Regions from separate parts of the Knoellia altitudinis genome, predicted to be linked through region 1. Evidence: predicted binding sites of a transcription regulator. Region 1 holds the regulator's gene; the other holds the start of a gene.
What was found. The regulator LexA, encoded in region 1, represses DNA repair genes until DNA is damaged. The targets are predictions, from matches to a motif close to TCGAACANNTGTTCGA.
Positions count from the first base shown of each region.

Region 2: a site for LexA is predicted at 4,082-4,097, ahead of ACFQW8_RS15975 (DUF222 domain-containing protein). Genes of this name have one in related genera too.

Region 1 is NZ_JBHTDK010000002.1:4,836-19,604, reverse strand. It holds gene ACFQW8_RS14870 (winged helix DNA-binding domain-containing protein) at 1-370, shown strand, start outside; gene ACFQW8_RS14865 (VOC family protein) at 517-960, opposite strand; gene ACFQW8_RS14860 (LysM peptidoglycan-binding domain-containing protein) at 1,220-1,627, opposite strand; gene lexA (transcriptional repressor LexA) at 1,823-2,569, shown strand; gene ACFQW8_RS14850 (Sir2 family NAD-dependent protein deacetylase) at 2,580-3,455, opposite strand; gene ACFQW8_RS14845 (LysR family transcriptional regulator) at 3,795-4,736, shown strand; gene ACFQW8_RS14840 (ComEC/Rec2 family competence protein) at 4,740-7,118, opposite strand; gene ACFQW8_RS14835 (helix-hairpin-helix domain-containing protein) at 7,115-8,068, opposite strand; gene ACFQW8_RS14830 (glycerol-3-phosphate acyltransferase) at 8,161-8,772, opposite strand; gene ACFQW8_RS14825 (DegV family protein) at 8,786-9,628, opposite strand; gene ACFQW8_RS14820 (aminotransferase class V-fold PLP-dependent enzyme) at 9,721-11,169, opposite strand; SAM riboswitch class IV at 11,213-11,327, opposite strand; gene ACFQW8_RS14815 (anthrone oxygenase family protein) at 11,398-11,868, opposite strand; gene ACFQW8_RS14810 (NmrA family transcriptional regulator) at 11,865-12,743, opposite strand; gene ACFQW8_RS14805 (AraC family transcriptional regulator) at 12,824-13,780, shown strand; gene ACFQW8_RS14800 (NAD(P)H-hydrate dehydratase) at 13,808-14,752, opposite strand; gene ACFQW8_RS14795 (histidine phosphatase family protein) at 14,745-14,769, opposite strand, start outside.
Region 2 is NZ_JBHTDK010000002.1:252,331-267,099, reverse strand. It holds gene ACFQW8_RS15985 (helix-turn-helix domain-containing protein) at 1-1,597, shown strand, start outside; gene ACFQW8_RS15980 (hypothetical protein) at 1,640-2,641, shown strand; gene ACFQW8_RS15975 (DUF222 domain-containing protein) at 2,656-4,074, opposite strand; gene ACFQW8_RS15970 (hypothetical protein) at 4,275-4,538, shown strand; gene dxs (1-deoxy-D-xylulose-5-phosphate synthase) at 4,586-6,460, opposite strand; gene ACFQW8_RS15960 (hypothetical protein) at 6,588-7,019, opposite strand; gene ACFQW8_RS15955 (nitrite/sulfite reductase) at 7,145-8,848, shown strand; gene ACFQW8_RS15950 (phosphoadenylyl-sulfate reductase) at 8,845-9,561, shown strand; gene cysD (sulfate adenylyltransferase subunit CysD) at 9,558-10,550, shown strand; gene ACFQW8_RS15940 (sulfate adenylyltransferase subunit 1) at 10,550-11,896, shown strand; gene cobA (uroporphyrinogen-III C-methyltransferase) at 11,884-13,101, shown strand; gene ACFQW8_RS15930 (DinB family protein) at 13,155-13,682, shown strand; gene ACFQW8_RS15925 (amylo-alpha-1,6-glucosidase) at 13,803-14,769, opposite strand, start outside.

The DNA.
Region 1 (14,769 bases):
CGAATCCGTCGAGTGCCAGGGCGAGACCCTCTGGTACGACCCCACGGTGACGGCGCGCACGTCGCTCAAGCACACGGCATACCTGCTGTCGACCTTCGACGAGGCGGCACTGACCTATCCCACCACCGGCTTCCCCAGGAGCAACCCCGACACGGACCGGACCCGACTCATCTCCGAAGCTGCCGGTGGGATCGTCGTCGTCGATGGGCACGACCTCGGCACGTTCAAGCGCAAGACCGAGCCCAGGCGCGTCACGGTCACCGTCCGCCTGGAGGCCGACCTCGACCCCGCGGAACGCGATGGCATCGCCGAAGCCGCGCAGTTCCTGGCGGCCTTCCACGACCTACCTCTGAACCTCGTCTTCGCCTGAGCGCGAGGCGTCTGACGCCTCGCTGAGCAGCCCATCTGTAGCCCTAGATCCAGCCGGGCTGGGAGTGCCAGAAGTCGCGGAGACGCCAAGGCTGCTGGCCGGCCCCATGTGCAGCGCGCGACACGCTGGTTCGCAAGTGGATCGGGTCAGGCGTCGTTGGTGCCGAACCCGTCGCGCTCGGCCCGTTCGTGCGAGTCCTCGGTCTCCTCGAAGAAGGTGACCGTGAGGCCCGCCGGAGCGTCGACTCTGGAGTTGAGCGACATCCATGGGGTGAGGACCGGCTCTGCGACGACGGTTGCTCCAGCACTCTCCGCCTCGCGAGTCGCCGACTCGGCGTCGTCCACCTCGAACGCGATCCGGATCTTCGGGCTCGGCGTTCCCGCCGCCTCGACGGCGTCGATCGCCACCTTGTGCGCTGGACTCGCGATCTCAAAGGTCGCCCGGCCAGCCTCGAGGATCGCGACCCGGTCCTCCCCTCCCGAGGAGAACGCCGCGATCTCGTCCATGCCGAGGACGTCGCGATAGAACCGGACCGCGGTGTCGTAGTCCTCCGCCTCCACGACCACTCGCAGCTGCTTGACCTTCTGCACTCGCCCACTCGACTGATCTGTCATGAGAGGTCCAAGCCCCGCCGGCCCGGACTTATTGCCCAGCAGCGACACCCGATGCCCCGATTGCGGCCCAAGGATGGCGCTCGTGCGCCACACGTCGCGGACGACGCCGGGCACAGCAAAGGGCGCCCCGCGCGAAGACTGGCGGGGCGCCCTCCATGCTGAGTCGGAGAGGGGTCGAAGCTCATCCAAGGACTCAGGACCGAACCGGGGTCGAAGCGGCTCGGAGCGTGGTGCGTCAGCCCTGGGGGATGACGATGGTCTGGCCGACCCTGACCTGGGCCGTGGCAAGGTCGTTGGCCGCCTGCAGCTCGGCGACACCGGTCGCGACCGACACCCCGGCGAGGTGCTGGGCAGCGATCTCGGAGAGGGTCTGCCCCTGCTGCACCGTCACCGTCACGGCAGGCGCCGACGCGGCCGCTCCTCCCGTGAGAGCGACGAAGGCGACCACCAGGGCAACCAGGAGCACCATGGTCGTCAGGACGAGACGACCGGCTCGGGTGACCCTCAGCGCCGGCGCCGCGAACACGGGCACCGACGCCCCGGTGGGGATCGACACGAGGCGCGGCTGCGTCGAGCGACGCGGAACCGGACGCGGCGCGGCATACCCGATGGTCGTGCCGTCCAGCACTGCAACTGCACTCATGGTGTCCTCCTGGATCGGTGTCCCGCTCGAAACGGTGTTCGAACGAACGCTTGTACGATTTCTAGCACGGATGTTCGAGGAGTTCAAGACACGCGTCGAACAGATGTTTGAAACACCTGCTCGAACTCCGTAGGCTGTGCTCATGTCAGAAAGCCAATCAGGCGCCACTGACAACGCCTTCTGAGGAGACGAACCATGAGCGACAAGCGCCGCCAGGACGACGCCGACGTCCACCAGCTGCCCGACCGGGACCCGGGCGACGGCACCCTGACGGTGCGTCAGCGCAAGGTTCTCGACGTCATCCGCAACTCGGTCGACCGCCGTGGCTACCCGCCGAGCATGCGTGAGATCGGCCAGGCCGTCGGCCTCACCTCTCCCAGCTCGGTGTCGCACCAGCTGCACGCCCTCGAGAAGAAGGGCTACCTGCGCCGCGACCCCAACCGGCCCCGTGCGCTCGAGGTCATCTCCCCCGACACGCCGAGCGACATCCGTGGCTACCGGGGTGGAGCAGCTCCCGACGACATCGACGCCGACCTCGACCCGACCGGCTCGGGCGACGCGCGGCCCGAGGCCAGCTATGTGCCCGTGCTCGGCCGGATCGCCGCCGGTGTGCCGATCATGGCCGAGGAGATGGTGGACGAGGTCTTCCCACTGCCCAAGCAGATCGTCGGCGAGGGCTCACTGTTCCTGCTCAAGGTCGTCGGTGACTCGATGGTCGACGCCGCGATCTGTGACGGTGACTGGGTCGTGGTGCGTCAGCAGCCGAACGCCGACAACGGCGACATCGTGGCCGCCATGCTCGACAACGAGGCGACGGTCAAGACGTTCAAGCGCAAGGACGGCAAGGTCTGGCTCATGCCCCACAACCCGTCCTTCGACCCCATCGACGGCGACCACGCGACGATCCTCGGCAAGGTCACCGCAGTCCTGCGTCGCATCTGAGCGGCTGGGCTCACCCCAGCCGCGCGGCCAGCTCCCGCGCCAAGGCGGTCAACGTGACGCCGAGCGGCGCATCGATCCGATGTGTCGTCTCGGCGTCTCCACGCGTGGGGCCCAACGTGACGACGACGACGGGTATGCCGTGTGCCGCGGCGCGGCGCACGAACCGGTATCCACTCATCACCTTGAGCGACGACCCGAGCACGACGAGGACCGGCGCGGCCTCGGTGAGGGCGAAACACTGCTCGACCCGTGGTTTGGGCACCGAGCCGCCGAAGAAGACGACGTCTGGCTTGAGGGTGTCGTCCCCGCACACGAGACAGCGAGGCGGGACGAAGGTCTGCACGGCGTCATCGGCAAGGACGATGTCGCCGTCGGGCCGGATCTGGCTGCTCACCCTGGAACCGTCGCCGACGAGTCCCAGAGCGAGAGAAGCGAACCCGGGGTTGGCATCGTCCATGAAGGCCTGCACGAGGTCACGGTCGGTGCGTTCGCCGCAGGTGAGGCACTCCACGTCGGCAAGGCTTCCGTGGAGCTCGATGACGTCGCGCGTGCCGGCGTCCTGGTGGAGGCCGTCGACGTTCTGGGTGATGACGGTGCCGATCGCGCCGACGCGCTGGAGCTCGGCGACGGCCCGATGCCCGGCGTTGGGTTCGGCGACGGAGAAGCGCTGCCAACCGATGAAGCTGCGCGCCCAGTAACGCTGTCGCGCAGCACTGGTCGCACAGAACTCCTGATGCGACATCGGCGTCACCCGCCGCTGGCCGTCAGGCCCGCGGTAGTCCGGGATGCCACTCTCGGTCGAGAGGCCGGCGCCGGTCAGGACCAACGCAGGGCCGCGGTCGCGCAGGAGCGATGCGACCTCACCCACGGACACCTCTCGACTCACCCCACCATCGTAGGTCGCCCCGAGCGGGCCCGGACTCACTCGCCGGGGCAGGCGCTCTGGTGGACCAGCGCTCCCGTGACCATCCAGCGCCAGTCGGTTGCCGACCCGCCCGCGTACGCTCCGGCTCCGCACTGACACCTCCAGTGCCACCGGCCGAGGGCGTCACAGCTGACGTCCGGGTGGTGGCTGCGGCGGGCTGTCCGCCTTCGCATCGTGGCCTTCATGCTGGAGAGGAGGGCTCGGCACCACCGCCAGATACGCCCTGCCCTCGTCCGTCAGCGCATCACGCGGTGTGCAGAGGACTGGCCCTTTGATAACTGGGCGTTATAGGATTCATCCATGATCGATGCAGCCGGCCTCCGCGTCATGCGGGCCATCGCCGACGAGGGCAGCTTCACCGCGGCGGCCCTCTCCCTCGGATACTCCCAGCCCGCCATCTCACAGATGGTCCGTCGCCTCGAGACCCGCACGGGCACGACACTCGTCGAGCGCATCGGCCGCAGCGTGCGCCTCACCGAGGCCGGTGCCGTGCTGGCCCGCCACGCCGGACCCGTCCTGTCGGCCCTCGACGCCGCGGAGGAGGAGGTCGCTGCCATCGCCGGCCTGCGCTCCGGCCGCGTCCGTCTCATGGCCTTCCCCAGCGCCTCGGCGACCCTCGTCCCCAAGGCCCTGGCCAAGGTCAAGGCCGAGCACCCGGGCGTCTCCATAACCTTCAGCGAGGGCGAGCCGCGCGAGTCGCTGGCCGCGCTGCGTGCCGGGGAGTGCGACCTCGCGGTGGCCTTCGTCTACGAGGGCACCGACCTCGGCCGCGGCGAGGAGGATCTCGACGCCTTCGTCACCACCCCCCTCCTCGACGACGAGGTTCTGCTCGCGGTGCCGCGCACCCACGACCTCGCCCGTGCCAAGCACGTCGACATGGCCGCCCTCAAGGACGAGACGTGGATCGCCGGCTGTCCCCGCTGCCGAGGCCACCTCCTCCAGCTCGCGAGCACCGCGGGCTACGTCCCGGACATCGCCTACGAGACCGAGGACTACGTGGCGGTCATGGGACTCATCGCCGAAGGGCTCGGCGTCGCGGTCATCCCCGACCTCATCCTCAAGACGGTCCACCACGAGGACGTCGCGGCACTCCCGATGACCCCGGCCTCGCGCCGCCACATCGTCGCCGTGACCACGCCCGACCTCCAGCGCGTCCCGGCGGTCAGGGCCACGCTCGACGCGCTCGTCGAGAGCGCCAAGGCGTCGGCGGCCAAGACCCGCAAGAAGGCCGCTGCCCGCTGACCTTCACCTGGCGGTGACGACCTGGAGCCGGTCGCCCCGCTCCACGACGGCGATGTGGCCCCGCTGGTCGGTGCGGTAGGCGGCATACCCGTTGCTCCTCAGCATGCTCAGGTGTGCAGCTGTCGGGTGTCCGTAGTCGTTGTCCTTGCCCACGCTGATGACCGCCACGGGCGCTCTGACGGCGGCCATGAGGGCGGGGTCGAGGTTCGCGCTCCCGTGGTGGGGTGTCTTGACGACGTCCAACTCGCCCGCAGCAGAGGCCATCTCGGGGTCTCGTCGCATCCTGAGCACGAGGTCGTGCGCTGCCTCCCGCTCCACGTCGCCGAGCAACAGGACGTCGACCTCACCGACGTGGACGGCGAGCACGATGCTCGCGTTGTTGGGCACCGAGCCGGCCGCGATGCGGCGCACGGGCGCCCACACCTCTGCGGTGGCCTCGCCGAACGAGAGCCGGTCCCCCGCCGCAACGGCAGAGACGGGTATGCCGCGTGCTCGCGTCCAGCCGGTCACCTCACCGACCTGGTGTCCCGGCTCCGCCACCGGTGAGACGAGGACCTGTCCGACCTCCCGACCGCCGAGCACCCCGGGCAGGCCCTCGACGTGGTCGGCGTGGAAGTGCGTGAGGACGACGGCGTCGACGACCTCGACACCGAGCGAGTCGAGACAGCCGTCGGCAGAGGCCGGCTCGGGCCCGACGTCGACCACGAGCGCGCGCCGAGGGCCGGTGCGGACCACTGCCGCGTCACCCTGGCCGACGTCGCAGAAGGCAACGCGCCAGCCGTCGGGAGGCCACGTCACGACCCGCGTCGGGATGGTCATCGCCGCGCTGAGGGCGACGACGGCGAGGGCGAGCAGTGGTCGCACGACCGCGGCACGCCCGAGCCATCGCCCGGTGACCAACAGTGTCAGGGTGAGCCCTGCGAGCAGCAGCGCACCCGGTGGGCCGTCGGGCCAGGGCAGCGTGCCGCCCGGGACGTCAGCCATGACGCGCGCGGTCCGAGCGATCACCAGCGTGGGCACGGCTCCGAGCCAGCCGAGGAGCTGGGCGGGCGCGTCGGCGACGACCGACACGAGAGCGGCCGCCACCCCTGCGACCGTGGCCGGAGCCACCAAGGGCGCGGCGACGAGGTTGGCGACGACCCCGACGATGCTCACCGACCCCTGGAGCAGGACGATGAGCGGGGCGCACATCGCCTGTGCCGCAACGGGTATGGCGATGGCCGGGCCCATGAAGGCCACCCTGGGGTGGAGTCTCGCGGCGATGGCATCGCCCCACGGTCGGGTGAAGAGGAGCAGGCCGAGGGTGGCGAGGGCCGACAGGGCGAACCCGAAGGACCGCGCCATCCACGGGTCGATGACCAGCACCACGACGATCGCGCCGGAGAGGACCGGCAGCCCGGCGGCGCGGCGCGATCGGCTCATCCCGATGAGCCCGATGAGACCCATGGCGGCCGCGCGGACGACGCTCGGCTCGGGTCGGGCAAGGACGACGAACCCGAGGATCGCGAGCGCGACGACGAACGGGCGCCACCGCCGTCGCACTCCTATGAGGACGCAGAGCCCGAGCACCAACCCACCCACGACAGCGATGTTCGAGCCGCTCACCGCGGTGAGGTGGGTCATGCCCGTCGCCTGCATGGCGTCCGTGAGGTCGGCCGGGGTGCGGCTGGTGTCGCCGATGACGAGCCCGGGCAGCAGGCCGCGTGCGTCGGCCGGAGTGGGGTCGACGGCCCTGCGCAGTCCCGCCCGCAGGTGCTCGGCGACCTGGGCGACGACGCCCGCCGGCTTCGTGACCTCCTGGCTCGAGACCCGCAGCACCGCCACCTCGGGGTAGCCCGGCTGCGGCGGTGCCAGACGCCCCCGCAACCGCACGCCCTCGTGCCACTTCAGCCGGAGCAGGGTCGCGTCGCCCCTCAGCGAGATCGGCGCGTGCGCGGACGTCGTCCTCCCCCGCCCGTCGACCCGATGGGCGCTGGCCCGTGCCATGACGACCGGCTCACTCCCGCCCCTCGCCTCGAGCAAGACCGGATCCGAGGTGATGGTCGCCTCGACCGTGACCACTGCCCGGGCCGCCGTCAGGTCGTCGAGGTCCCCCAGGCCGCGCAGAGCGTGCTGGCCGTTGCCGGCGACCTGCACCAGCAGAGCGACACCCAGCACGAGGACGAGTGGGCGGCCGCGACCCCAGAGCTGCAGCACGAGCACGAGGAGCACGAGCGCGACGGACACCGCCCATCGCGGCCCGGCTGACCAGGTCAGCGTGCCTGCCAGGAGGGCCCACGCCGCGAGCGCCGGGACGAGCAGCCGGACGTCACTGAAGCGGATGACCTCGCGCGTCCACGCGTCCCGACGGGCCCGCAGCTCCGCGGCATCCGGATCCGTCACAGTGTGACCTTGGGGGTCAGCTGGGCCAGCAGCTTCTCGCCGATCCCACTCACCTCGCCCAGCTCCTCGACGCTCGTGAACCGGCCATGCTCGGTGCGCCAGTCGAGGATCCGCTGGGCGAGGACGGGTCCCACACCGGGCAGGGTGTCCAGGGCGGGCAGGTCAGCCGAGTTCAGGGAGACCGTGCCGCTGGCAGGAGCGGCGCCGGAACCCGCTCCAACGCCCCCGGCGGCACCCGAGCCAGCACTGGCTCCTGCCCCGGGCCCGGCGACGACCTCGCCCGGCCTGGGCACGACGATCTGCTCTCCGTCGACGAGCACCCGTGCCAGGTTCACCGCTGTCAGGTCGGCCGTCCGAGAGGCCCCACCCGCCGACGCCACCGCATCGCCCACCCGCGCACCGGCGCTCATCCGGTAGACACCGGGCCTGGCCACCTGCCCGACGACGTGCACGACTGCGGTGCCGCTGGGACCAGCGCCACCAGCGCTTCCGGAGGCACCGGGCGCGCCCGCGGTCGCGGCTGCACCGTTTCCGCCCCCACCGCCTGAGCTCGAGCCACTGGGCGAGGCTCGCGACAGGGTCGAGGTCCCGCGGCTCACCCCCGTGGGCTCCGTCGCAGCACCTGTGGTCAGGGATGCCCCGCCACCACCACCAGCCAGCCAGACCCGCACGCCGAAGACGACGGCCACGAGCACGACGAACACCAGCACCGCCATCACCGCCGACCGGCTCGGCACCCAGCGAGCCCCGCGCAGGCTCACCGGCAGCTCGAAGACCGGACCGCGCGGCACCTCGAGCGGTCGGTGCCGACCACGGTCGTGGGCGTCGAGCCGGGCATCCTCGCCACCCTCGTCCCGGCCACCGCCACCACGGCCACCGACGGTGGCGCCACCTCGCACCCTCGCCAGAGCGCGCGGTGAGACGGCATCTGGATCACGGCGGGGCGGCATACAGCGACGTTAGGAACGCCGGGCGCGTGACCCAACTCCGTCCGGACCATCTGTGGACGGCCACCGGCCGGCCGCCCGTCTGTGGACAAACCTCAGCCGCCGAGACGCCCCGCCCACGCCGCGATGTTGCGGCGGTGCCGGGCCAGCACGATGAGCGACACGAGCCCGAGCCAGACGCCCACCCCCCGGTCCACCGTCGTGCCGGCCCGCACCGTGAGCCACACCCCCGCGCCGAACAGGAACGTCGAGGCGATGACCGACGCGTTGCCGAGCCGCCGGACGAACGGCAACGCGGCCAGGAAGACGACGAACGCCGCGAGTGCCACCCAGGGCACGACCGCCAGCATCGCCCCGAGCGAGGTGGCCACGCCCTTGCCACCTCGACCACCGAGGTAGGGGCTGTAGATGTGCCCGAGCACGCACGCCACCCCAGCGGCGAGCGCGATCCACGTGCCCAGGGTCCGCAGCACGACGAACGTCGGCACGAATCCCTTGAGCACGTCGAGCAACCCGACGACGATCCCCCACTTCCTGCCGGCGACACGGCCGAGATTCGTCGCACCGGGGTTGCGCGAGCCGACCTGGGCCACATCGATGCCGCGGGCCCGGCCGATGATGGTCGCCGGGTTGATGCCCCCGATGGCGAAGCAGACGGTCGCGACGAGCAGCGTCACCACGACCAGGCCGGGGACGGTCAGGCTCACGGCGCGCCCGCAGTCAGACTCGTGGACTGACCGCGATGGCCAAGGTGCCCGGGCCGACGTGCGCGCCGACGACGGCACCCAGCTCGACGATCATGAAGTCCTTGATGCCGTCGATGCGCGACTGCAGTCGCTCGGCGAGCTTCTCGGCCCGCTCGGCCGAGTCGAGGTGGTGCACGGCGATGTCGACCGCCTGCGTGCCGGCTGCCTCGACCGCGAGCTCCTCGAGCCGGGCGATGGCACGGGAGGAGGTGCGCACCCGTTCGAGGGGGACGATCGAGCCGTCCGCCAGACCGAGGATCGGTTTGATCGCCAGGGCCGAGCCGACGAGGGCGTTGGCCTTCCCGATGCGCCCGCCGCGCCGCAGGTGCTCGAGGGTGTCGACGTAGAACACGACGGTCGCAGCGGCACACCTGGCACGCACGGCCTCCGCCACCTCCTCGGCCGACACGCCACGGGAGGCGAGAGCCGCACCGGCGAGGACGGCATACCCCATCGCCATGCCCATCGACCGGCTGTCGATGACGGTCACGGGGACGGGCGAGTTCTGGGCGGCGAGCTGCGCCGAGCCCAGCGTGCTCGACATGTCGGCCGAGATGTGGACCGAGACGATCGAGTCGGCGCCCTTGTCGGCGAGGTCGCGATAGACGTCGAGGAAGGCCTGGGGCGCCGGCCGCGACGTGGAGACGGGGCGGAACCCACGCAGCGCCTCGGCGACCTCACCCGCCGCGATGTCGACTCCCTCACGGCGCTCCTGTCCGCCGACGACGACGTGGAGGGGGACGACACCGATGCCGTGCGCCTCGACGAGGTCAGCAGACAGGTATGCCGTGGAGTCGGTGACGAGAGCGGTGGGCACGATCCGAGGCTAGTGCTCAGGCGGAGCCGCCGTGGTCATCACGCACGCACTGGTCCGGTGCGCTCGTCCAAGACCTCGGGTATGCCGTCAGGTCACCAGGGCAGGTCGACCAGCGTCTCGCGCTGGTCACCGACCGGCACCCAGCCGCGCCCGTCGACCTGCTCGTAGGCGACACCAGGGCCGCTGGCCGCGAGCGACGCCACTGCCGCGAGGAGCCGGTCGACGTGCTCGTCGGTCGTGGCCAGCCCGGCGCTGACGCGCACGGCAGTCGTGACGTCGGCGTCCTCGTCGGCTAGGAGGCTGTCGACGAGCAGGTGCGCGCAGAACTTGCCGTCACGCACGCCGATGCCGTGCTCGGCCGACAGCACCGCGGAGACGAGCGACGAGTCGACGTCCTCGACGGTGAAGGTCACCACCGGGGCACGCTCGGCGTCGGCGCCGAAGATGCTGAAGGTCTCGACACCGTCGATGGCGCGCAGTCCGTCGACGAGGCGGGTGGACAGGCGCGACTCGTGGCTCTCGACGGCCCCCCGGTTCTCGCGGATGGCGGCACAGGCCGCGGCGACGGCCACGGCCCCGAGCACGTTGGGGCTGCCCCCCTCATGACGGGCCGGACCGGTCTGCCAGGTCGTGCTGAGCGGACCCACCTTGGCGGTCGCGCCCCCGCCGGCGAGGTAGGGCGGGGCGGCGTCGAGCCAGTCCGCGCGACCGACGAGCACGCCCGTGCCGTAGGGGGCATAGATCTTGTGGCCGCTGAACGCCACGTAGTCGACTCCCAGGGTCTCGAGGTCGATGCGGCGGTGCCCCGCGAGCTGGGCGGCGTCGAGCGCCACGCGGGCACCGCGCTTGCGGGCGGCGGCGGCGAGGCGTGCGACCGGCCAGTACTCCCCGGTGACGTTGGAGGCGCCGCTCAGGACGACGAGGACGCTGGAGCTGGTGGCGCGCTTGAGGGCCTCGACGAGCAGTGCCTCGGCATCCGTGTGCGTCAGGGGCACCGGCAGGCGGGTGGTCCTGCGGGCCTCCCACGGCAGGAGCGTCGCGTGGTGCTCGGTGGCGAAGACGATGACCTGGGTGCGCCGCGGCAGCGACCGGGCCAGCAGGTTGAACGAGTCCGTCGTGTTCCTGGTGAAGACGACCTCGTCGCTCTCCCGGGCGCCGACGAAGCGGGCGACCTCGTCGCGTGCGGCCTCGTAGTAGTGGCTCGACACCTGGCTCGTCCAGCCCTGTCCGCGGTGGACGCTCGAGTAGGTCTGCGTCGCCCTGTCCACGGCTGCCTTGACGCTCACGAGGGCGGGGGTGGAGGCGCCGTGGTCGAAGTTCGCGTACTCGACGAGCGTGCCGTGGCAGGTCGGGACGCGCGGTGCGGCGACGACGGCCGGCACCGTGGTGTCCGTCGATGCCGGTGCCTTGGTGGCAGTGTCCGTATCAGTGGCAGGGTCGGTCGTGGCGGCGGGCACGGGGGCCGGCGCGGGGACGGAACGCAGCCACGGCTGGCGGCGCTCGCGGGTGAACGTGTGCGGGATCGAGCTGGCGATGGACATCCGGTGCTCCCTGGAGAGTCGTTGGACTCCCGAGGTGCTCGCGAGTCCGCGCTTGCCGGCTGCGTTGCTGCAACCGACCAGGTCGTCACCCGGAGCACCCCACCGCGGAGGAGGGTTGCCGACCAGCAAGCCGGGGCTGAACACTGGTACTCGTGACCTTGGTTGAGGAGTCTAGGCCTGGCGAGTCCGCCTGAGGGACCCCACGTCCACCATCTGGAACTTCACCGGTCACGCGCGCGCAGCGGCGACGGCCAGCAGGACGCCGCCGGCGAGACCGGTGAGGGAGCGCGCGGCGTTCCACGCGAGCCACGGACCGGCGAAACCCTGCCAGTCCACCGCGGTCGCGACGTCCGCATCGACGCCGGCCAACTGGTTGTTGAGCGGGATGTTGCCGATGCCCGTGATGGCGACGGACGCGAGCGCGAGCAGCGCGCCCACGATCCTCACGGCACGATCCGGTCCGTCACCCGCGAGCGCCATGACGACCACGGCGACCGAACCCACCCCCACCCCTCCCATCGGGAGGAGCAGCAGGCTGGCGGGCGCCCGGACGTTCATCGCCTGCATCGCAAGGATCCCGTCACGCGGCGCCAGGTCACCCAGGGCCGGGAGGACGAACGCCGAGAAGGCGAACATCGCTCCGGCGAACACCGTCGACGACACGGCGGTGGCGGCCAGGACCCAGGCCGTGTCGCTCATGTCTCGGTGCTCCAGACGCCCTGTGCCGCAGCATCTTTCGCCCACTCGCCAAAAGCGCGCGGCTCACGTCCCAGTGCGTCACGAACCCCAGTGGTGGTAGCGACGTTGCGTCCGTCGAAGATCTCGGAGAAGAGTCCCGCGAGGAAGGCCGCCGTCGGCTGGTCGAGGCCAGCATCCACGGCCTTTTGCGTGAACTCGTCCTGTGTCACCTGGACGTACTCGACCGGACGACCACTGACCTCGGCCAGCTGCAGGGCCACCTCGTCCAGGGTGACCGACTCCGGCCCGGTGAGCTCATGCACGACCCCGCCATGCCCGTCCTCGGTCAGGGCGAGCACGGCGACGTCGGCCACGTCGTCGAGGTCGACGAACGGCTCGGGCACGTCACCCGGGGCAGGTAGGACGAACACCCCGCTCGGCACGGCGCCGGCGAGCGCCCCCTCGGTGAAGTTCTGGGCGAACCAGGCCACCCGGCACACGGTCACGCCGTCGTGCGCTGCGAAGGCGGCCCTCTCCGACGCGATCGCTCCCTCCTCACCCCGACCGGACAGGAGCACGAGGCGCTCGACGCCCAGCGTCGACGCGAGCGCGGCGATCTCGCCGATCCGCTCCGCCGCCCCGGGGGCAGCGAGGTCCGGTTGATAGGCGAGGTATGCCGCCCGCGCACCTTCCAGCGCACCTCGCCAGGTCGTCGCGTCCTCCCAGTCGAAGGCCGGGCTGGTCGAGCGTGAGGCGAAGCGGGTCGGGACGCCGCGCGCCTCGAGCCGGTCGGCGACTCGCCCTCCGGTCTTGCCGGCGCCGCCGATGATGACGACCGGGCTGCTGGTGCTGTCGGCGGTGGTCCGTGATGTCTGGGGATCCTGTGTCGTGGTCATGTGCCCAGTTCACCTTCTGCCGGGTGGACGATCCATGGCCCGGAGGATCACATCCATACGCCAGCGTCTACGCTGTGCGCATGGATGCCTTCAGCGCGGTGCTGGATGGTCCTCGGGCCCGAGGAGCCTTCCTGCTGCGCCTCGTGCTGTCGCCGCCGTGGGGTGTGCGGGTCGAGGACGAGGCACCTCTCACCGTCATCACCGTCGTCTCGGGCTCCGCCTGCCTCGTGGACGAGGACGGTGAGCCGCTCAGCCTCACAGCCGGCGACGTCGCCCTCGTCCGAGGTCCGCGGCCCTACCTCTTCGCCGACTCCCCCGACAGCCAGCCGCAGGTGCGGGTCGACCCCGAGCAACGCTGCTGGTCGCTCGAGGACGGACGCAGCCTCGTCGACGAGATGAGCATCGGGGTGCGCACCTGGGGCAACGCCGACCTCACCGATGACGACGCCGACGTGTGCCTCGTCGGCGCCTACGACCTGACCAGCCAGATCACGCCGCTACTGGTGGGGCTCCTCCCCCGGAGCGCGGTGACCCGGGGCCATGACTGGACCTCGCCGGTGCGGGACCTGCTGGTCGCAGAGGTCGGGCGCGACGCGGCCGGACAAGGCGTCGTCCTCGACCGGCTCCTCGACCTCGTCCTGATCGAGGCCCTTCGGCACTGGTTCACCACGCGCGCCGCCGACGCCCCGACGTGGTGGTTGGCGGCCGAGCACGACCTCGTCGGACCGGCGATCCGGGCGATGCAGACCGACCCGTCCCGAGGGTGGACGGTCGCGGTCCTCGCACGCGAGGCCGGCATGTCCCGTGCTGCCTTCGCCCGACGCTTCCATGAGCTCGTCGGCACTCCACCGATGACGTTCCTCACCCAGTGGCGGCTCTCGCTCGCCGCCGACCTGCTGAGGGACACCGACGTCACGGTCGCCGCGGTGGCGCGTGACGTCGGCTACGGCAGCCCGTTCGCGCTGAGCGCGGCGTTCACCCGCCGATACTCGGCCAGCCCCACGGCATACCGTCGACACGCTCGACGGCCGGCGTGACCAGCGGCTGATGGGCGCCGACGTGCCTCAGTCGCCCCGCAGCGACCCGAGCACGAGTGGCAGCTCGGGCGGGATCTCGCTGGCGAGGTAGCCGACCCGGCCGAACCGCGCCATGAGGACGTCTCCCGCCGCGGCGTGGACGTACTTGGCCCAGACGAGGGCCTGCGCCAGGCCGGCGCCACGGCACAGCAGACCCAGGGCAGCACCAACAACGACGTCACCGCTGCCCGACGTCCCGAGCCCGGTGTCACCGGTGGTCACCTGCCACACGTCGCCACCCGCGACGACCCAGGTGCTGCAGCCCACGACCGCGCCGAACCGATGGGCCACCGCGATCGCCGCCTCGACGACGTCGTCGTCGGACAGGTCATCCTCGCCGGCGAGCCGGGCGAGCTCGGCGGGGTTGGGCGTGAGCACCAGCCGCCCGGCCAGACTGGAGGTGACCGCCGCGTCGACGTCCGGCAGCACGGTCGCGGCAAAGGCGTCGAGGACGACCGGCGTGTCGGCCGGTAGGACCGCCACGATCTCGCGGAGAAGTCGGGCCGCGCCCTCGGCGTCCATGAGGCCCGGCCCGACGAGCAATGCGTCGGCCCGGGAGAGCTCGCGTTCGAGGAGCGCTCCGGAATCCACGCCGGTGATCGCACCCTCGTCGTCCTGCGGCAGCCCGGTCGTGCCGCACTCGGGCACCGCCACGGCCACCTGCGTCGCGACCCCCTCCGCCGTGGCGAGGTGCAACCTCCCGGCACCCATGCGCAGCGCGGACGTCCCGCCGAGCATCGCCGCCCCGGGCGTCGAGCAGGATCCGCCCACGACGAGCGCCAGGCCCCGGCTGTACTTCGTGCCGTCCGGCGCCGGCAACGGCCATGACCGCAGCAGTGCAGGGGTGACCAGCCTGGGCGACGCGGGTGACCCCCCTTCGACCCCCGAGGGGAGCTCGTCGTCGACTCGGCGGGGACCGCGGTCCTCAGACATGCTCACCCCCGACCTCG
Region 2 (14,769 bases), 250 kb from region 1:
CTACCTCACGCTCTTCGACCACGACCGTGGCGACACCTACATGCGAGCCACGGCCGGGTCGGTCTCGGCCCAGTTCCAGGTCGTGCGCCTGGCCTTCGGGGCCGGCCTCGGTGGGCTCGTTGCGCAGTCGCACAAGCCCTACTGGACCTCTGACTACTTCGCCGACTCGCGCTTCCGGCACACCCACTCGATCGACGGTGCCGTCGGAGACGAAGGGCTCGTCGCCATCTGCGGCACGCCGCTCATCGTCAAGCACGAGTTCGTCGGAGTGCTCTTCGCCTCCAACCGGACCCCCCGTCCCTTCACCCACGACGAGGTCGCCCTCCTCGGCTCGCTCGCCGCCCTGGCCGCCGTGACCATCGTCCAGGTCCAGGCGGCCGAGGAGGCGTCGCGGACCCTGGCCGCCCTGTCGAACGCGACCGACCGGGTGAGTCACTACGCCGCCGGGATCGAACGTGCCGCGGCCGCGCACGACCGCTTTGCCGAGATCGTGCTCGAGGGCGGTGGCGTCGACGACCTCACCGAGTCCCTGAGCCAGCTCCTCGGGGGGTGGGCCCTCCTCCTCGACCTCGACGGCGAAGCCCGGAGCATCGCAGGTGATGCTCCGCCGACGGGCGGGGCGTTGCGGCGTCTCGCCGACAGTGTCGCCGGCGGTGTCGAGGGTGGTCGACTGTCGAGGCACGGTGACTTCTGGGCCATCGGCATCGCGGCAGCCGGTGAACCCCTGGGCGTGCTCGTCGTGGGCGAGGTGTCCTCGATGGACGACTCCGACGAACGGACGGTCGAACGCGCCGCCGTCGTCACCGCCCTCGTGCTCCTCGGTGAGCGCAACCGCGCCGAGACCCGGCAGCAGCAGCGGAGCGACCTGGTGGCGGGTCTCGTGGGCGGGCACGGCGATCTCGGGCTCCTGCTGCCCACCGCCCGGTCACTCGGACTCGACCTGCGCGAGCCCGCCTGCCTGCTCGCCGTCCTCGGCAGCGAGGCGGCGACCGCGCGATCCCTCGTCCTCGCGGTCAACGCCGCACTGGGTGGAGTGGGTCTGGTCGGCGAGGTTGACGGTCATGTCGTCGCGCTGGTCCCCGGCGACGACCCGGGCTCCGCCGCGACTGATCTGGCTCAGCGACTGTCCCGCAGCAATGTCGTCACCGTGGGGGCGGCTGGCCCGGTGAGCGAGGCAGTCGGCACGCTCAGCCCGGACCTCGCGGCCGCGCACACCGAGGCCGTGCGCACCGCCGAGGCCCTCGAGGCGTTGGGGCGTCGCGGCGACGGGGCGGCAGCCACGGACCTGGGCTTCGCGGGTCTGATCGTGGGCACCCAACCCGAGGTGACGGCATACGTGCACTCCGTCCTCGGACCGCTGCGCGACTACGACGCCTCGCGCGGCACCGACCTCGTCGGGACGCTCGAGGCCTACTTCCTCGCCGGCGCCAGCCCGCGGCACGCAGCCGGCAGGTTGCACGTCCACACCAACACGGTGGCGCAACGGCTGGAGCGCATCACCCGGCTCGTCGGCGAGGGTTGGCAGTCACCCGAGCGTGCGCTCGAGCTGCAGCTGGCCCTGCGCCTGAGGCATCTCGTCGGTGCCATCGCACACTGAGCGGTGTTGGGCGGTGACGCCCTCACCTGCGAGGCTGGGCGCGTGCTGACCCCCAACGACGTGGCCAAGTGCGAGCAGTGGTTCGACGCCAACGGTCTGCCCTACTTCGTCGAGGCCGGCCACGAGTCCATCCGCCGCGCCTTCGGCACCCGTGTGGTCGCGCTCTGGGCCGGCATCGCGCTCGCCGTGGGGGTGGGGGCCGGAGCCCTGGCACTGGTGGCGGACGCCTCCCGACCGGACGCTGCGTTCGTCGCCGTCGTCACGGCGGGCATCGTCGCGGCACTGCGCTGCGCCAAGGTGCTCCGCGTCCCGCTCATCGGGCGGTGGGCGCTCGCTCATGCCTGGGCGGGTCGGTCGCTGCTCATCCCGTTGGCAACGCGGGCGCTCCCGTTCCTGCTGCTGTTCATCACCTTCCTCTTCATCAACACCGAGGTGTGGCAGGTCGCGTCGTCGCTGAGTCGCCAGCTCCTCTGGTCAAGCATCGCCGTCTTCGTCGTCCTCGCCGTGTCCTTCCTCGCGCCCTCCTTCGACACGGAGATCACTCGGTTGGGTGCGGAGGTCGAGGGTGAGCGGCTGGTTGCCTCGTGCGTCGGCACACCAGTGGCATCGGCGGCGCGGGAGATTCTCGATGAGCCGCAGCTCGCCGCCCAGGTCGCCGGAATCCGGCTGCGCGGGCTGGAACGCCGCAACCTGCTGCTCATGCTCTTCATCACCCAGGCCATCCAGGTCGTCAGCCTGGCCTTCATCGTCTTCTGCTTCTTCGTCGTGTTCGGCTCCATCGCCATCCAGCCGGAGGTCATCGAGTCGTGGGTTGGTCACGCCCCGACCTACGAGACAGGTGGACTGCACCTGGTGAGCAACGAGCTGTTCTCGGTCGCAGTCTTCCTCTCCGGGTTCGCCGGGCTCTACTTCACCGTGCAGGCGGTCATCGACCAGAACTACCGCCGCGAGTTCTTCTCGCGGATCGAGGACGACCTCCAGCGCGCGATCGGCGTTCGCAAGGTCTACGTGGCGCTGCGAGCCCACCTGGCCAACCGCCCCTGACCGCCGCTGACGGCTCAGGCGGCCAGCTCGAAGCGACGTGTCGGGAAGGCGAAGTCCACACGCGGCACCCCGTCGTCGGGCTCCGGTTCGGACCAGCCCTCCCCGAGGACTGGTGGCGCGGCCGAGTCGTGCACCCGTCCCGTGGGTGTCGTGATGCGTATGCCGTGTGCTCCAGTCCCGTCGAGCCCTGTCGACTCGACTCTGACGTGCCATCCTGGTTCTTCCTTGACGAGGTTGTGGCGTGTGCACATCCCGCCGGCGTTGGCTCCGGTCGTGGCTCCACCGTCATGGACCGCTTCGACGTGGTCGGCTTCGACCGCGGGCGCGTCGCACCAGGGGACGCGGCAGGTGGGGTCACGCAGCTCCAGGAAGCGGCGGAGGCCGCCGAGGAAGCGGCGCCGCTTCGAGTCGAGCGCGACGAGGTCGCGACCGGAGGGGGCGGTGAACAGCCGCCGGAGCCACACCGTGCTCTGGTCGTCAGCGTCAGCGTGGTCGAGCAATGCAGCAAGGTGGGCGCGCGCTTCGCTACCGGGGATCGGGCCCCACCCGGGGATGACTGCCACGTCGTCGTCGGGTGCCCGGCCGCCGAACGCTGCCGGAAGGAGCACCGTGTCGGTCATGACGAGGTTGACCTCGACCGGCTGCGGCTGACCCTTCGCCCGACCTGAGAGCAGTTCCAGGGCCCGGTCCGCCAGCCAGGCACCCCTGCCCCGGGCGTCCGCTCGGGCGGCTGCTGCGGCTGCCTCCCACTTCTCCGCGGGCAGGTCGGGATCGATCTGGTGGCGCCTGGACTCTTCGGCGGTCAGGGCGACGTGGGCGCCGATGACGTCCTTCATCGGCCCCAGGATCGACAACCAGGCCATCCCGTCCGCAGCAGCACGCACCGACATCCGGCGGGATGCCACCGCCCGGCGGTTGCGCTCCGCAAGAGACTCCGCGTCCAACGCGGCACCGGCACGACGCGCCGCACCGGCCAACGCCCTGTCCCCCAACGACCCGATCGTCGGCGCCAGTCGCCGGTCCACCTCGGCGCGGTGCTCCACACTCAGGCACGCCGTCTCGCGCACGACGATCATCGCCCGCCGCTCGCTGATCTCCCCACGGGTCAGCGCGGCCATCGTCTCGGGCATCTCACCCACCAGCGCCTTGGCCACCCCCACGTGCTGGTCCGCCACCGTGGGCGAGCAGCGACGGGCCAACGCCAGGTCCGCCCGCACACTGCGCGAGTCCTCACCCAACGCCTCACGATCCACCACCGCAGCCGCCGTCAGTCGCGCCTGCGCAGCCGCCACCGCACCCTTCACAGCCTCCAGCGCGGACACCGCCGCGACCCGCTCCCCCTGCGTCAGACCCTCCGGGTCCAGGCGCGCCAGAGAGGACACCACGGAGCGGACCTGAACCTCAGGCCCTTCCAGTGCTGGTGTCCCCTCCATACCCTCATCGTACACCTGTTCGGTGACAGCCCACAGGTTGTCCACACACCAATTCACCTGTGGCACAGGGCATCTGAGCCAAAACACGGCAAGGAGCCATTGAGCGGCCAAGCAGGACCGGCAGCCCATCAACGCCAGACGCGAGGGGGCAGGACGCCCACTGGTCTGGCGGTTCCTCGAGGGCGGGGTCACAATGGCACATGGCCCTGCAGCGCACGCCCCGCACCGGGATGGTCCTCCCCGACCTCCGTGGTGATGGCCGCTCGCTTCGCGCAACCTGGCACCAGGAGCAGCAGGTCGTCGTCCTCTCGCTGTGGCGCAACAACGTCTGCGTCAGCACCTTCCGGCTCGCGGCCGACGACGTGCCCGACCTCATCACCCTGCTCCGCCACGGGCTCGACGAGGCGTACGACACCGCCCGTGAACGGGTCGAGCGTCTCGAACGGCCCTCCCAAGCGGGCTGACGGCCGCAACGGAACCACCCCCGGCCGTGCCGCATCGAGACGCGGCCTCAGCGCAGGGCGGCGAGAAGCCTCGTCGAGATGGCGTCGGGCGTGAGGCCGACCCGGTCGAGGACCTGTCCGCGCGAACCATGGTCGAGGAACTCGCGCGGCAGTCCGAAGAGGTGGATGGGAGCGTCGATCCCGCTGTCGCGCAACGACTTCATGAGGTGTGAGCCGACGCCACCGGCGACGGAGTTGTCCTCGACGACGGCGACGCGGCGCGCCGCACGACCCAGCTCACCCACCGCCGGGTTGACCGGCAGGGCCCACACGGGATCCACCACACGCACCCGCAGGCCTTCGGCGGAGAGCTTGTCGGCGACGGTGAGCGCGGTGGCGACCATGGACCCGACGCCGACGAGGAGCAGGTCGACCTGCTCGTCAGTGTCCTCGGGCTCGACGAGCACGTCGACACCGTCGACGGTGCGGACGGCCTCGATCGGGTCTGAGACCGAACCCTTGGGGAAGCGGATGACCGAGGGCGCGTCGTCGATGTCGACGGCCGCGCGCAGGGCGATCGGGATCTGGTGGCCGTCACGCGGGGCGGCGAGGTGCAGACCGGGGACGATGCCGGCGATCGACATGTCCCACATGCCGTGGTGCGAGGCCCCGTCGGGACCGGTGATGCCGGAGCGGTCGAGCACGAACGTCACGCCGGCCCGGTGCAGCGCGCAGTCCATCAGCAGCTGGTCGAACGCGCGGTTCAGGAAGGTCGCATAGATCGCGACGACCGGATGCCGGCCGGCATACGCCAGGCCGGCCGCCATCGTCGTCGCGTGCTGCTCGGCGATGCCGACGTCGAAGGTGCGGTCGGGGAAGCGCTTCGAGAACGCGTCGAGCCCGACCGGGATCATCATGGCCGCGGTGATCGCGACGATGTCCTCCCGCTCCTCGCCGAGCTCGACGAGGGCGTCGCTGAACTCGTCGGTCCAGCTGCGTCCCGAGATCTCGAGCGGCAGGCCGGTCTCGGGGTTGATCACCCCGACGGCGTGGAACTGGTCGCTCTCGTCGTTGACGGCGTGCTCGTATCCCTTGCCCTTCTGGGTGATGACGTGCACGAGCACCGGCCCACCGAAGGCACGAGCTCGACGGAGCGCCTGCTCGAGCGCCGCCTCGTCGTGGCCGTCGACGGGCCCGACGTACTTCAGGCCCAGGTCCTCGAAGAGACCCTGGGGCGCGACGATGTCCTTGATGCCCTTCTTGACGCCGTGGAGCGTCTCGTACATCGCTCCCCCGACGACGGGAGTGCGGTGCAGGGCGGACTTGCCCCAGTCGAGGAACCGCTCGTAGCCGCGGGTCGTGCGCAGCGTCGCGAGGTGGTCGGCGAGCCCGCCGCGGGTCGGCGCGTAGGACCGCTCGTTGTCGTTGACGACGATGACCAGCGGGAGGTCGGACTCGGCCGCGATGTTGTTGATGGCCTCCCAGGCCATGCCGCCGGTGAGCGCGCCGTCACCGATGACGGCGACGGTGTGCCGGTTGCTCTCGCCCGCGAGGACGCGCCCGGCCGCGATGCCGTGTGCCCACGACAGCGAGCTCGACGCGTGGGAGCTCTCGACGACGTCGTGCTCGGACTCGGCGCGGCTGGGGTAGCCCGACAGCCCTCCCTGCTTGCGCAGCGTGGTGAAGTCGTGGCGACCGGTGAGGAGCTTGTGGACATAGGACTGGTGACCGGTGTCGAAGACGACGGCGTCGTGGGGGCTGTGGAAGACGCGGTGGATCGCGATCGTCAGCTCGACGACGCCGAGGTTGGGTCCGAGGTGTCCACCGGTGCGGGAGACCTCGTCGACGAGGAAGGCGCGGATCTCCTCGGCCAGGGTCGCCAGCTCCGAACGGCTCAGGGCCTTGAGGTCGTCAGGCCCCTGGATGCGCTCCAACACGCTCACGCGCTCTCCCTCTCGGTGCGGTAGTCCATCCGCAAGAGTCTAGGTGCTCTCCCACACGCCTCCGCTCCCCGTTGGGTGCAGCTGCCGTGGACCCACACGAAACGCTCACCGGCTCCACACCCCCTTCTCAGAGCCGCGGCACGAACGCGTGGCCGTGCATCGCCTCCAGCAGGAGCCCGGCCGCGCGCCGAGCCGCGAGAAGTCGTGCCCCCTCGGCCTCCAGCGCCGCGAGCGAGGCGGCGATCCCCTCGGGCTCGACGTGCTCGGCGAGGTCCACCCGCAGACCCCGGTATGCCGCCCGCATGGCTCCCAGCTGTGCGTCCAGATGGTGCGTGGTCACCCAGGCGAGGGCGATCGGATGGCGACGCCACACGGCATACATGCGGTATTCGGACGGGCAGTGGTCCAGCAGCCAGCCGACCGCGGGCACCTGCCAGCCGGGTGCCTCCGGTGGCGGCACGCGGTCGGGCCACCCCGGAGGGCCCGGCCGTGCCGACCCACCCGGAGCTCCCGGGCTCGCCGCGCGACGCAGCGGGGGCCGGGCGGGTGTGTCGAACATGTGTTCGATGGTAGCGCCTCTCGGGCTCCCCCGACACGGCCACATCGTGGACCTCGTGCCACCGCGACATAACCGACGCTTATGCTTCCCATCAGCATTGGCACCCCATTCAGGAACGAGGACCCATGACGAGCGTCGCCTCCGGCAGCCGCGCACTGCGGCCGCCGCGCACCGGCCGGTCCAACGGTCAGTGGGCCGTCGACGGCCGCGAGCCGCTCAACCCGAACGAGGCGTTCAAGGCGGAGGACAACGGCCTCAACGTCCGCGAGCGGATCGAGACGATCTATGCGCGGGACGGGTTCGACGCCATCCCGGGTGACGACCTGCACGGGCGCTTCCGCTGGTGGGGGCTCTACACGCAGCGCAAGCCCGGCATCGACGGCGGGCAGACCGCCTCGCTCGAGCCGCACGAGCTCGAGGACAAGTTCTTCATGCTCCGGGTCCGCACCGACGGCCAGGTCCTCTCACCCACCCAGCTGCGCGTCCTCGGCGGCATCTCGACCGACTTCGCGCGCGAGAGCGCCGACATCAGCGACCGACAGAACATCCAGTACCACTGGATCGCGATAGAGAGCGTGCCGGAGATATGGCGCCGGCTCGAGGAGGTCGGTCTGCAGACCACCGAGGCCTGTGGCGACACACCTCGTGCCTTCCTCGGCAGTCCCGTCGCCGGCATCGCCGCGGACGAGATCATCGACCCCACGCCAGTGATCCGCGTCATCACCGACCGTTGGCTGGGCGACCCCGAGCTGTCCAACCTCCCCCGCAAGTTCAAGACGGCGATCACGGGTCACCCGAGCCTCGACGTCGTCCACGAGATCAACGACATCTCGCTCGTCGGTGTCGTCCATCCCGAGCTGGGGCCCGGCTTCGACCTCTGGGTGGGAGGCGCCCTCTCGACCGCGCCGCGGCTCGCCGAGCGACTCGGTGTCTTCGTGTCCGAGGCCGACGCCCCCGACGTGTGGCACGGGGTCATCTCGATCTTCCGTGACTACGGCTACCGGCGGATGCGCACCAAGGCCCGACTCAAGTTCCTGCTCGCCGAGTGGGGTCCCGTGAAGTTCCGCGAGATCCTCGAGACCGAGTACCTCGGGCGAGCGCTTCCGGACGGGCCTGCGCCCGCGCCCGCCAAGGGTCCCGGCGACCACGTCGGCGTCCACCCCCAGAAGGACGGTCGCTTCTACGTCGGTGCGGCCCCGGTCGTCGGTCGGGTCAGCGGCACCATCCTCAGCAGCCTCGGTGACCTCGTCGAGCGGGTCGGCGGCGACGGCGTGCGCCTCACCGCCCACCAGAAGCTCGTCGTGCTCGGCGTCCCGGAGTCGGGAGTCGCCGAGCTCGTCGCCGGCCTCGAGGACCTCGGACTGACCGCGACGCCCAGCCCGTTCCGTCGCACGACGATGGCCTGCACGGGCATCGAGTTCTGCAAGCTGGCGATCGTCGACACCAAGGACACGGCGACCGCGGTCATCGCCGAGCTCGAGGAGCGTCTCGCGGGAGTCGAGCTCGACATCCCGATCTCGTTGCACGTCAACGGTTGCCCGAACTCGTGCGCCCGCATCCAGACCGCCGACATCGGACTCAAGGGCCTCATCACGACCAACGACGCGGGCGAGAACGTGCCCGGCTTCCAGGTCCACCTCGGTGGCGGGCTGGCCTCCCCCGAGCGGGACGAGGCCGGACTGGGCCGCACGGTCCGCGGACTCAAGATCGCCTCCACCGACCTCGCCGACTACGTCGAGCGCATCACCCGCCGCTTCCTGGCCCAGCGGACCGCCGGCGAGTCCTTCGCCACCTGGGCCCACCGAGTTCCGGACGAGGAGCTGACATGAGCACCCTGACCAGACGCACCACCAGGCGCAGCGAGGAGGAGCTGCGTGCCCTCGCCCTCGAGGGGTCGCAGCTCGACGACACGGACGCTGCCGGAGTCGCGCGGTGGGCGGCGGCGAACTTCCACGGCACGCTCGCCGTTGCCTGCAGCATGGCCGAAGGGGTTCTCCCACACCTGATCTCACAGGACTCCCCCGGTGTGGACGTGCTCTTCCTCGAGACCGGCTACCACTTCTCGGACACCATCGGCACCCGCGCCCGCGTCGCCGACGAGCTCGACGTCAACGTCGTCGACGTCCTGCCCCAGCGCACCGTCGCCGAGCAGGACGCGGAGTTCGGTGCGCGCCTCTACGAGCGCGACCCGGCCGCCTGCTGCGCCATGCGCAAGATGGAGCCACTCGCCCGGACCCTCGCGGGCTACGAGGCCTGGGTGACCGGCGTGCGTCGTGACGAGGCGCCGACTCGCACGGCGACGCCCCTCGTCACGTTCGACGAGAAGCACGGACTCGTGAAGATCAACCCCCTCGTCACCTGGTCGCTCGACGACGTCACGGACTACGCCCTCGACCACGGCGTGCCCATCAACCTCCTTCTCTCCGACGGCTTTCCGTCGATCGGTTGCGAGCCGTGCACCAAGCGCGTCGCACCCGGCGAGGACCCTCGATCCGGTCGTTGGGCCGGACTCTCGAAGACCGAATGCGGGATCCACACATGAGTGCCACCACGACCGACCTCACCGGGTCGCCGCCCGACACCGACGCGCCCACGAAGGCCACCACGTCGTGTGCCGGACAGCCGGCATACGACGGGCACGTCCTCAGCCAGCTCGACGCCCTCGAGGCCGAGGCGATCCTGATCATCCGCGAGGTCGTCGGTGAGCTCGAGCGTCCGGTGCTGCTCTTCAGCGGCGGCAAGGACTCCGTGATCATGCTCCACCTGGCGACCAAGGCGTTCTGGCCGGCGCCCATCCCCTTCCCCGTGCTGCACGTGGACACCGGGCACAACTTCCCCGAGGTCCTCGACTACCGCGACGAGACGGTCGCAAGGCTCGGGCTGCGGCTCGAGGTGGCGAGCGTCCAGGACTACCTCGACGACGGCCGCCTCCGCGAGCGGGCCGATGGCCTGCGCAACGCCCTCCAGACGGTGCCGCTGCTGGACGCCATCAACGAGCACCGCTTCGACGGCGTGTTCGGTGGCGGGCGCCGTGACGAGGAGAAGGCCCGCGCCAAGGAGCGGATCGTCTCTCTCCGGGACGAGTTCGGCCAGTGGGACCCCAAGAACCAGCGACCCGAGCTGTGGAACCTCTTCAACCCTCGACACCGACCGGGCGAGCACGTGCGTGCCTTCCCGATCAGCAACTGGACCGAGGTCGACGTCTGGAAGTACATCGAGCGCGAGGACATCCCGCTCGCGCCGCTCTACTACGCCCACGAGCGAGAGGTCTTCAGCCGCGACGGCATGTGGCTCGCGGTCGGCCCCCACAGCCAGCCGCGCGAGGACGAGAAGGTGGAGACCCGGCTCGTGCGCTACCGCACCGTCGGTGACATGTCGTGCACCGGTGCCGTCGAGTCCCCGGCGCGGACCAACGCCGAGATCGTCGTCGAGGTGGCCGCCTCGACGCTGACCGAGCGAGGCGCCACCCGCGCCGACGACCGGATCTCCGAGGCCGCCATGGAGGACCGCAAGAAGGAGGGCTATTTCTGATGGAGCCCACGACCACTGCAGTCGCCACCCGTGGGACGCTCCTGCGCCTGGCCACCGCCGGCTCCGTCGACGACGGCAAGTCCACGCTCGTGGGCCGCCTCCTCCACGACACCAAGTCGGTCCTCTCCGACCAGCTCGCTGCCGTCGAACGGGTCTCACGTGACCGCGGGCTCACCGGCGCCGACCTCGCGCTCCTCACCGACGGCCTGCGCGCCGAGCGTGAGCAGGGCATCACCATCGACGTGGCCTACCGCTACTTCGCGACGGCGCGGCGCTCCTTCGTGCTCGCCGACTGCCCCGGCCACGTGCAGTACACGCGCAACACCGTCACCGGCAGCTCGACGGCCGACGTCGTCGTGCTCCTCGTCGATGCCCGCAAGGGCGTGCTCGAGCAGACGCGTCGCCACCTCGCGGTCACCGCGCTGCTCCGGGTGCCGCACGTCATCGTGGCGGTCAACAAGATCGACCTCGTCGGCTTCTCCCAGGAGACCTACGAACGGGTCAACGCCGAGGTGCAGGCCGTCGCGCGAGAGCTCGGCGTGGCCGAGGCCACGGCCATCCCGGTGAGCGCCCTCGACGGCGACAACATCGCCACCCGTTCGGCGCGCACCCCGTGGTATGCCGGGCCGAGCCTGCTCGAGCTGCTCGAGGCACTGCCGCCGGCGGACGACCCGTCCCACGAGGCCTTCCGGCTGCCCGTCCAGCTCGTCATCCGTCCTCAGGGTGCCGCCCTGGACGAGGCGCACCGGGACTACCGGGGGTATGCCGGTCAGGTCGCCTCAGGTGTCGTGCGGGTCGGCGACGAGGTCGTCGCCCTGCCCTCCGGGCGGCGCTCGACCGTCACCGGGATCGACCTCGGCGCGCGGTCACTGAACGAGGCCTTCGCGCTCCAGTCGGTGACGCTGCGCCTCGCCGACGAGATCGACATCTCGCGCGGCGACGTCCTCGCCGCGGTGGCGGACGCCCCACAGCCCACGCAGGACATCAAGGCCGTGGTCTGCTGGCTCGGCGATGCTCCCCTGCGCCCGGGCCAGCGCCTGCTGCTCAAGCACGGGTCGCGAACGGTGCAGTCCGCGGTGCGCACCATCGACGGCGCCCTCGACCTCGACGGCCTGCACTCCATCCCGGCCGAGACGTTGGCGCTCAACGACATCGGCCTCGTGACGCTCCGTCTGGCGAGCCCGGTGCCGGTCGAGAACTACGCGACCTCGCGGCGCGGCGGGTCCTTCCTCCTCATCGATGCGCACGACGGACGCACCGTCGCCGCCGGCATGGTCGGCGCAACCCTGCCGACCGCCGCCGAAGCGCCGACGCAGCCCGAGGGGGACGAGGAGTGGGAGATCTGAGGGGTGCCCTGCCGGTCGTCCTGGACCTCACCGGCCGACTGGTCGCCGTCTTCGGCGGCGGCCCGGTGACCGCGCGCCGCATCCGGGACTTCCTCGACGAGGGCGCCCTCGTCCGTGTCGTCTCACCGTGGGTCTGCGAGGACGTGCTCGACCTCGTCGACGGGTCCAAGGACCGCGTGACCTGGCTGCAACGTGACTACTCCGGACCGGGCGACCTCGATGGCGCCTGGCTGGTCCACACCGCGACCGGTGATCCCGAGGTCGACAGCACCATCCGAGACGACTCCACGGCCCTGCGCCTCTGGTGCATCGGCGCCACCGACGTGCCTGAGAGCACCGCCAGCATCCCCGCACGGGCACACGTCACCACCCCCGACGGCACCGTCACCGTCGCCGTCCACGGCGGCGGCGATCCCCTCCTGGCTCGGACCGTGCGCGACGGCATCGACCTCGCCCTCCGCAGCGGTGGCCTCGACCTGCGCCGCCACCGTCCGCGAGCCGGCGGCTGGGTCGCCCTCGTCGGTGGCGGGCCCGGAGCCGACGGTCTGCTCACCTCGCGCGGGCACGAGCTGCTCGCCGCAGCCGACGTCGTCGTGGTCGACCGCCTCGCTCCACGGGGGGTCGTGTCCCGCCTGCACGAGTCCGTGCGGGTCATCGACGTCGGCAAGACCCCGGGCCATCATCCGGTCCCACAGGACCGCATCAACGAGATCCTCGTCGAGGAGGCCCGACGCGGCCTAGGCGTCGTCCGGCTCAAGGGTGGCGACCCCTATGTCCTGGGCCGCGGAGGCGAGGAGCGCCTCGCGTGCGAGGCACACGGCATACCCGTCGAGGTCGTTCCGGGGGTCACGAGCGCAGTCTCCGTGCCCGCGGCCGCAGGCATCCCCCTCACCCACCGCGGGGTCGCCAAGGCCTTCACCGTGGTCTCCGGTCACGAGCAGATCCCGACACTGCCGCCCGGGTCGGACCACACCCTCGTCCTCCTCATGGGTGTGTCCACCCTGCGTTCCAGCGCCACCGCCCTCGTGACGGAGGGCCGCCCGGCCGACTGCCCCGTCGCCATCATCGAGCGTGGCTTCCTGCCGACCCAGCGAGTGACGATCGGCACGCTCGGCGACATCGCCGACCTCGCACTGTTCCGCGGCGTCGAGTCGCCGGCCGTCGTCGTCGTCGGTGACGTCGTCCGCCTCGCCCACGACGCCTGAGCCTTCCCGCGGATCGACGGGCGGATGTCGGCGGTCGTCACTAGGTTGCTGCCATGGACAGCGAACGCAGCGATCTCATCGACTCCCTCCGGCGCCACCGCGGCTTCCTGCGGACCACCGTGCAGGGCATCACCGACGACGAGGCGCGCAAGCGCACCACCGTCAGCGAGCTCACCCTCGGCGGACTCGTCAAGCACGTGGCCGCCACCGAGAAGGACTGGGCGAGGTTCGTCACGGACGGCCCCGCGCAGGGCCCCTCGATCGACTGGGAGAGCGTCGACTGGAGCAACCCGCCGCCCGAGGTGCAGGCCTTCATGGACTCGCACCGGATGACCGAGGACGAGACCCTCGAGGGCCTGCTTGCGACCTATGACGAGGTGGCTGCGGCGACCGACGCTCTCGTCGAGTCGGTGCCCGACCTCGACGCCAGCCAGCCGCTGCCTCCGGCCCCGTGGTTCCAGGCCGGAGCGCGATGGTCCGCGCGCCGCACCTTCCTCCACGTGATCGCCGAGACCTCCCAGCACTCAGGGCACGCCGACATCATCCGTGAGGCCCTCGACGGCCAGAAGACCATGGGCTGACCCGGGCCGCGGCGACGACGACGAGCAGCAGGCTGCCCAGTGTGCGTCCGCGGGGTCGGTCGGGACGCCACGGAGGCGGGCGCCCTCCGTCGAGTCAGGTGCTGGCGTGGGCAGCCCCGTTCACGCGATGGTGACCTCGAGGCCGGGGGCTTGCACGTCCACGACCTCCCCGCCGGAGTCGACAGACACCGACACCTCGACGTCACCGACCCGTATCCCCCGCACCCTCGTGGCGCCGAAGGGTGCCGGTCTCATCGGCGCGATCGTGAGACTGCGGTTCGGCGCGTCGGCGGTCAGGCCGAGCGCAACCTCGACCAGCACCCCGGCCGACGCAGCCGCCCAGGCCTGCGGTCGGCACGACGCCGGGTAGGGCACGGGCCGTCCCATGAGGAGCTCGCCACCGAACAGCTCTGGCCACCTGTTCCCGCTCGAGGAGGCGACCTCGACGAGGGTCTCCAGCACGCGACCGGCCTCCTCGGTGAAGCCCTCCCTGGCCAGCCCGAGCGCCACGATGGCGTTGTCGTGCGTCCAGGCCGAGCCGGTGTGGTAGCCGACCGGGTTGTAGGCGGGGTTGTCACGAGAGAGGGTGCGCACACCGGCGTCCCCGAGCATGTCCGGCGCCGTGAGCGTCCGGGCCGCCCGTCGCGCCTCCGGCGCACTGAGCACGCCGCTCCCCAGGACGTGGCCCATGTTGCTGCCCACCCCGTCGACCGGAATGCCGTCGCCCGCGATCGCCATCGACAGGTATCTGCCGGTCGAGGACTCGTCGACCCAGAACAGCTCGCGGACGGTGTCGGTGAGCTCGTCGGCCCATGACCGCCACTCGTCACCGGGTTCACCGAGCACCGACTCGAGAAGGTGCGCCGCACCGCGCGCTGCGGCGACGGCATACGCCTGCGTCTCCAGCAGGGCGATGGGCCCCGTGGCGATCGAGCCGTCGCGGTGGCGCATCGAGTCGCCGGAGTCCTTCCAGCCCTGGTTGGCCAGGCCCGAGCCGCTCTCGTCGACGTAGCGGAGCAGCCCGTCACCCTGCTCTGCCTCGGCGCGCATCCAGGACAGGGCTGCGAGCAGGTGCGGTGCGAGCTCC